One region of the Comamonas sp. 4034 genome, then DNA from elsewhere that is predicted to be linked to it. Evidence: predicted binding sites of a transcription regulator. Region 1 holds the regulator's gene; the other holds the start of a gene.

Region 1 (3,726 bases):
GTGCCAGGCCTCGCACCACAGGAATCTGCCCCTGGTCGATCAGGTCGTAGTACTCCTCCAGCGTCTTGGCATTCTGGCTGTAGGTAGCGCCGATCTTGCCAATGGCCGAGACACCCAGCGCCAGCAGATCGCAATCGGGCTGCGTGCTGTAGCCTTGAAAGTTGCGGTGCAGGCGCCCTTGGCGCTTGGCCACGGCCAGAGCATCATCAGGCAGCGCGAAGTGGTCCATACCTACATAGACGTATCCGCCCGCCTGCAGGGCTTCCAGCGCCTGGGCCAGCATGGTCAGCTTGTCAACGGGCTTGGGAAGATCCTGCACGACAATGCGGCGTTGGGGCTTGAAACGTTCAGGCAGATGCGCATAGGCATACAGCGCAATACGATCGGGCCGCAGTTGGCTCACCAGTTCCATCGTGTGTGCAAAACTGACCGGCGTCTGGTGAGGCAGGCCGTAGATCAGGTCAATATTGATGGATTCAAAGCCAATCAACCGCGCCTGGGCCATCAGGGAAAAAACCTGCTCCGAGGACTGCTCGCGGTGCACTGCCTTTTGCACTTGCGGGTCAAAATCCTGCACGCCGAAACTCAGGCGATTGAAGCCCAGTCGAAACAGGTGTGCGAGGCGCTCCCCGCTCACGGTCCGTGGATCGACCTCGATCGAGTACTCACCCCCCGGCTGCAGCTGGAACCGGCTTTTGAACATGTCCATCAGGCGTGAGAGCCCATCGTCGGAGAGGAAGGTGGGCGATCCGCCGCCGAGGTGCAGCTGGCTGACGGTCTGGCGGGCCGGGCAGTGGGCCAGTTGCAGATCCAGTTCACGCTCCAGATAATCCAGGTATTCGTCGGCGCGTTCGGGATGCCTGGTGATGATCTTGTTGCAGGCGCAGTAGTAGCACAGTGATTCGCAGAACGGAATGTGCACATACAGCGACAAGGGTGCCAAGCGGGTACCCAGCCCGGTTCGCCGCTGCTCCAGCGCCTGCTTGTAGCCATTCGCACCAAAGGCTTCAACAAATCGGTCTGCGGTAGGATACGAAGTGTAACGGGGGCCGGGTACATCAAACCGGCGCAACAAATCGGGGGTCAGGGAAATCATGGTCTCAATTCCGTACGGATGCCCCAATGTGCCGCAACCGGCCGGCCACGTCCTTGACTTACATCAAGAGTATTTTTTTTGTCTGCGTAGACAATGGAAGCATTCAAGGAACCTCCGCCCCCGCGCGATCTTTTTGTGAACGGATATTGACTCATGACAGCCAACACAATCAAAGTGGTCTGCTCCAACTGCAACCTGCGAGAGCTGTGCATGCCCGTGGGTCTGTCGCCCGACCAGATGGATCGCATCGATGAGATCGTGGCCACGCGCCGCAGAATCAAGCGCGGGGGAGCGCTGTTTCGCAACGGCGAGGCGTTCACATCACTGTACGCGATTCGCACCGGTTTCTTCAAGACCAGCGTGGCCACCGAAGATGGACGCGATCAAGTCACAGGTTTTCAGATGGCAGGCGAAATCATTGGTCTGGACGGCATCGTCAACGACCAGCATTCCTGTGATGCCATTGCGCTGGAAGATGCGGAAGTCTGCGTGATGCCCTATTCCAAGCTGGAAGAGCTGTCGCGCGAAGTGAATGCCTTGCAGCACCACGTTCACAAGGTGATGAGCCGCGAAATCGTGCGCGAACACGGTGTGATGCTGCTGCTAGGCAGCATGCGCGCCGAGGAACGCCTGGCCGCATTCGTGCTCAATCTGGTGCAGCGCCTGCACGCGCGGGGCTTCTCGCAGTCCGAGCTGATACTGCGCATGACGCGGGAAGAAATCGGCAGCTATCTGGGCCTGAAGCTGGAGACCGTGAGCCGCACCTTCTCCAAGTTCGCGGAAGACGGCATCATCGAAGTCAAACAACGCCATGTACGCATCCTGGATACCGACAAGCTGCAGGCCCTGATTAACAGCCAGCAATGCACGGTCTGAGTAGGCCTACCGTGCTCCCGGCAAACATATGCTGCCATTGTCGGCTCTGACACAGCGCAAGGCAGCCTTTGCGCCAATGGGTTAAGGTACAAACATGCAGCCGCCCCGGTTGCACCCTCGAAAGGAGCTGAAGATGTACAACCATATCCTGCTCGCCACCGATGGATCCGAGCTGTCCGAAAAAGCAGTGCAGCATGCGCTTGCTCTGGCCAAGCTGGGACAGACCCAGATCACCGTGGTCAATATCTCGCCCAACTACCCCCGCAGTTACTTTGAAGGCAGCGCGGTCATCGACCTCAAGGAGGTGGAACGTATCCAGCAAGGCTGGCTGGACGCCGCCCAGGTCGTGGTCGACAAGGTCGTTGCCCAGGGAACTGCAGTGGGCGTGCCGGTAAAGAGCATTGTTCTGCAATCCGATCTGGTGGCCGAATCGCTGCTCAAGACCGCGGAAAAGGAGCACTGTGACCTGATCGTCATGGCCTCGCATGGCTATCGCGGCATCAAGCGCCTGCTGCTGGGCAGCGAGACCCAGCATGTGTTGACGCATGCCACGATTCCGGTGCTGGTACTGCGCTGAGTTTCTGGCAAATCCGGCCTGCAGCGCATGCGGGCCAAGGACAGCCACCTTGTTTTCAGTAGCAGAGCGAACGGCAGGTTTGAGTGCCCGCCGCTTATAAAAAGAGAAGGCTTTTAGCCTTCTCTTTTGCTTTACGGCCTCCAGCCGCCCTGGTTCATGGATTGGCTTGAAGGCGCCAAGAGCTTCAACCCTTGAACAGGTCCTGGTATTGCGCCCGCAGCAGATTCTTTTGCACCTTTCCCATGGTGTTGCGCGGCAGCTCGTTCACCACAAAGCAGCGCTTGGGAATCTTGAAATTGGCCAGCTGTTTTTTCAGCGTCGCAATGATGCCTTCGGCATCTGCGGCCTGGCCTGGCTTGGCAATGACCACGGCAACCCCCACTTCGCCAAAGTCAGGGTGCGGTACGCCAACCAGGGCACTTTCGGCCACGCCGGGCAGTTCGTTGATGAAGCCTTCGATCTCTGCCGGGTAGACGTTGTAGCCGCCCGAGATGATCAAATCCTTGCTGCGACCCACAATCGTCACGTAGCCGCGCGCGTCCACCTTGCCGACATCACCGGTCTTGAACCAGGCATCCTTCGTGAACTCTTCGGCGGTCTTCTCAGGCATGCGCCAATAGCCACTGAACACATTGGGGCCTTGTACCTGGATGTTGCCGATCTCGCCAGCCGGTAGCGGCTGACCATCATCGCCCTGCACGCGCACGCCCACACCCGGCAGTGGAAAGCCGACGGTGCCGCCCCGGCGCTCGTCCTGCCCGTCGTAGCGGCTATCGGCACGGTAGGGGTTGGAGACAAGCATGATGGTTTCGCTCATGCCGTAGCGCTCCAGGATGGTGTGGCCGGTGCGCTCCTGCCATTCGCGGAAGGTCTCGATCAGGAGCGGCGCGGAGCCGGAAATGAAGAGGCGCATGTTCCGGGTGGCGGCCCTCGTGAGCGTGGGCTCGGCCAGCATGCGTACATACAGGGTGGGAACACCCATGAAGACGGTAGCGCGCTCCATCGCAGCGATCACGGCCTTGGGCTCGAATTTGGAGAACCAGATCATCTTGCTGCCATTGAGCAGAGCCGCATGGATGGCGACGAACAGGCCGTGCACATGGAAGATCGGCAGTGCATGGATCAGCACGTCACCCTCCTTCCAGCCCCAGTAGTCCTTCAGCATCACTGCATTGCT
Region 2 (3,726 bases), on a different contig from region 1:
CACTCAACAGCTGGCTGTAGCACGTTGCTTCATGCAGCCATGGCATCGCTCCACACATACATGGAACCAATGGCTTCATAAGCAAATGCGAACAATGTATTTGCCCGCCTGGGCAAAGCTGTTACAACCATTGCTTTTGCCAAAACGATTCTGGAGCCACCCGCCATGCGCATTGAAACCCTTGCCGTCCACGCCGGCTATTCGCCCGATCCCACGACCAAGGCTGTGGCCGTGCCCATTTACCAGACGGTAGCCTACGCGTTCGACAGTGCCCAGCATGGCGCCGACCTGTTCGACCTGAAGGTTCCAGGCAATATCTACACCCGCATCATGAACCCGACCACCGACGTGCTGGAAAAGCGCGTGGCGGCCTTGGAAGGCGGCATTGCCGCACTGGCCGTGGCATCGGGCATGGCGGCCATCACCGCCGCCATACAGACCCTGGCCGAGGCGGGCGACAACATCATCAGCGCCAGCACGCTCTATGGCGGCACCTACAACCTGTTCGCACACACGTTCCCGCAGCAGGGCATTGAAGTGCGCTTTGCCGACCCGCGCGATCCCGCCAGCTTTGACAAGTTGATCGACGACAAGACCAAGGCCGTCTTCATCGAATCCATCGGCAACCCGCTGGGCAATGTGACCGACATTCGCGCTCTGGCCGATGTGGCCCACAAGCATGGCGTACCACTGATCGTGGACAACACCGTACCCTCCCCCTATCTGCTGCGGCCATTTGAATTTGGCGCCGACATCGTCGTGCACTCGCTCACCAAGTACCTGGGCGGCCATGGCACCAGCGTGGGTGGCGCCATCGTGGACAGCGGCAAGTTCCCCTGGGCAGAGCACAAGGCCCGCTTCAAGCGCCTGAACGAGCCAGACGTGAGCTACCACGGCGTGGTCTATACCGAGGCCCTGGGCCCTGCGGCCTTCATCGGTCGCGCCCGCGTGGTGCCGCTGCGCAATATGGGGGCAGCCATCTCGCCGCAGAATGCCTTCCAGATCCTGCAGGGCATCGAAACCCTGGCACTGCGCATGGACCGCATCTGCGAGAACACCCAGAAAATTGCCGAGGCCCTGCAAAACCATCCCAAGGTGGAATGGGTGCGCTACGCAGGCCTGAAAGACCATCCGGACCACGCCATCGTGCAGAAGCAATCGGGTGGCCGCGCCTCGGGCATTCTGTCATTCAGCCTCAAGGGCGACGAGGGACGAGCCGCCGGTGCGCGCTTTCTCGATGCGCTGCAGCTGTTCACCCGCCTCGTGAACATCGGCGATGCCAAATCGCTGGCCACGCACCCCGCATCCACGACCCACCGACAGCTTGATGCGGCTGAACTGGCAAAGGCTGGCGTGACCGAAGGCATGGTGCGCCTGTCGGTCGGCATCGAACATATCGACGACCTGCTGGCTGATCTGCAGCAGGCGCTCGCCCAAGTCTAAGACTCAAGGAAACCTGTAGCGCTCAACTGCAGAGCGCATTCAGCTACATTTTCCATAGTAAAAAGGCATGCCAATGATGGCATGCCTTTTGCATGGAAATAAAGGTGATGGTCAGAAGCGATAGCCTACGCCCACACCCACGAGCCAGGGATCCACCTTGAACGATCCAACCTTTTTGCCAGCCGAGCTGACATCGGTCTTGATGTAGACCTTTTTCACATCAAAGTTGATCGACCAGTTCTTGTCGAGCATGTAGTCAAAGCCCACCTGCATGGCTGGGCCAAAACTGTTCTTCTTGATCGACGGATCGAGCGCCGCCTGTACGGCGGGGTCAAAGCGCACATTCGAAAAGCGCGTGTAGTTGATACCCGCGCCCACATAAGGCTTGAACGCGCCCATGCCGGTGAAGTGATACTGCGCCAGCAGTGTAGGAGGCAGGTGCTTGAGCGAACCGATCTTTGCGCCGTTGGAGCGCAGATCATGCTTCTGTGGGTATGTCAGCACCAGCTCTGCTGCGATATTGGGAGTGAAGAAGTAAGACACATCCAACTCGGGAATGGTCTTGTCATTGATCGACAGGCCAAGCCCGGTGGAGTCCTTGTTGGCGCTGTCCAGATTGACGGCACGCACGCGCACCATCCAGGGCCCTTCAGCCTGCTGCGCCATGGCCGTGCCGGCCGTCAGCGCACAAACAGCCAACGCTGCCATCATTGCTTTCTTCATCATCATTGCCTTCGCTGCGACTTATGTCGCATGGATTGAGAATTGACTGAAAGCCCCGTGCACCGGCAGCACCCCGGAGAAAAAGTCCGCTGCCGAAATGGGGCGTTTCCATGGCAATAGATGATCACCAATTCTCGCATTGGCTGCTTTGACACAGATCAGGCCTCATGCCCGGCACCATCAAAAACGGCCGGGAATCCCCGGCCGTATCATCGTGAACCCAGGGTTCGCGCTCGCGTCAGTGACCGCGCAGCTTGTGCCACCCCTCCATGCACAGCACCACCACGCCGCCAATGATGGCGCCAACCACCACATGCACCAAGGTAGGACCGACAACTGCGGCGACCCCACCCAATGGTTCGATGCTGTCCTTGATCCAGTGCTCGATCGGGCCGATACCGTGCACCAGCAGGCTGCCACCCACCATGAACATGGCAGCCGTTCCGACAATGGACAGCCCGCGCATCAGCCACGGCGTGAACGCGATCATGCCGCGGCCAAAGGCCTGCGCTGCAGCGCTCTTCTTGGCCATCAGCCAGCTACCCACATCGTCCATCCGCACGATGCCGGCCACCAGGCCATAGACAAACACGGTGATGGCAATCGCCACGGTGACCAATACGGCAGCCTGCTCCCAGATGGGTTTGGTCGACACCGTGCCCAATGCGATGGCCATGATCTCTGCAGACAGAATGAAGTCGGTGCGGACCGCGCCCTTGACCTTCTGCTTCTCATACTCCTGCGGGTCCATCTGCTTTTCGTGCGCAGCACGCACGGACGAAGGTGCAACACCGGTCTTCTGCGCCTCGGCAGAATCGGCCAGCACCGTCTTCACATCGTGTTTTTTCTGCTTGTGGAAGATGTCCAGAATTTTCTCGACACCTTCAAAGCACAGGAAAGCCCCACCGACCATCAAGAGTGGTGTGATCAGCCAAGGCGCAAAGGCACTGATCAGCAAGGCTGCCGGTACCAGAATGGCCTTGTTCCACAGGGAGCCCTTGGCTACAGCCCACACCACGGGCAGTTCGCGGTTTGCCTTGACGCCGGTCACCTGCTCGGCATTGAGCGCCAGATCGTCCCCCAGCACACCCGCCGTTTTTTGCACGGCTACTTTGGTCTGCGTGGCCACATCATCGAGGATGGCCGTGCTCTTGCCGGCTGCCGTTTTCGTCATCAGGGCAACATCGTCCAGCAGCGTGGCGATATCGTCCAGCAGCATCAATAGTCCAGCACCAGCCATTCAAGACTCCGTGTATGAAAAGGTGGCAAATCATAGCCATTTCGGCCATCGCTGCATTCACAAATCCCGCAGCTCTGTACGTTTTGTTGAACAGTATTCACAAAACTTTATACAAGCCCCGTCAACCAACACGCCTGCCCACCCGTTGAACACCCATCTCCACCAATCAGGTGAAAGGAAGTGAAATGAATACCGTGTTTGCTGTATGGCCTGAAGATGAACGTGACCGCAAGCGTGCCCCTGCCCGTTTCTGATTTTTCCATGTGTGTTGCTGGCAGGTGAGAATTCGTCTTAGAGCCATTTAGCTCCGATCTACCGCG

Evidence for each region. The regulator FNR, encoded in region 1, switches genes on or off when oxygen is low (the NO sensors DNR and NnrR bind a similar motif). The targets are predictions, from matches to a motif close to TTGATNNNNATCAA.
Region 2: the regulator FNR is predicted to act here: its motif matches at 2,315-2,328, upstream of ABIE32_RS12615 (OmpW/AlkL family protein).

The regions. Positions count from the first base shown of each region.
Region 1 covers NZ_JBNDIT010000004.1:62,680-66,405, forward strand. Annotated here, with positions in the region: gene hemN (oxygen-independent coproporphyrinogen III oxidase) at 1-1,096, opposite strand, end outside; gene fnr (fumarate/nitrate reduction transcriptional regulator Fnr) at 1,250-1,972, shown strand; gene ABIE32_RS05850 (universal stress protein) at 2,106-2,549, shown strand; gene ABIE32_RS05855 (malonate--CoA ligase) at 2,734-3,726, opposite strand, start outside.
Region 2 covers NZ_JBNDIT010000010.1:84,292-88,017, forward strand. Annotated here, with positions in the region: gene ABIE32_RS12605 (YeiH family protein) at 1-20, shown strand, start outside; gene ABIE32_RS12610 (O-acetylhomoserine aminocarboxypropyltransferase/cysteine synthase family protein) at 166-1,443, shown strand; gene ABIE32_RS12615 (OmpW/AlkL family protein) at 1,555-2,166, opposite strand; gene ABIE32_RS12620 (DUF808 domain-containing protein) at 2,405-3,406, opposite strand.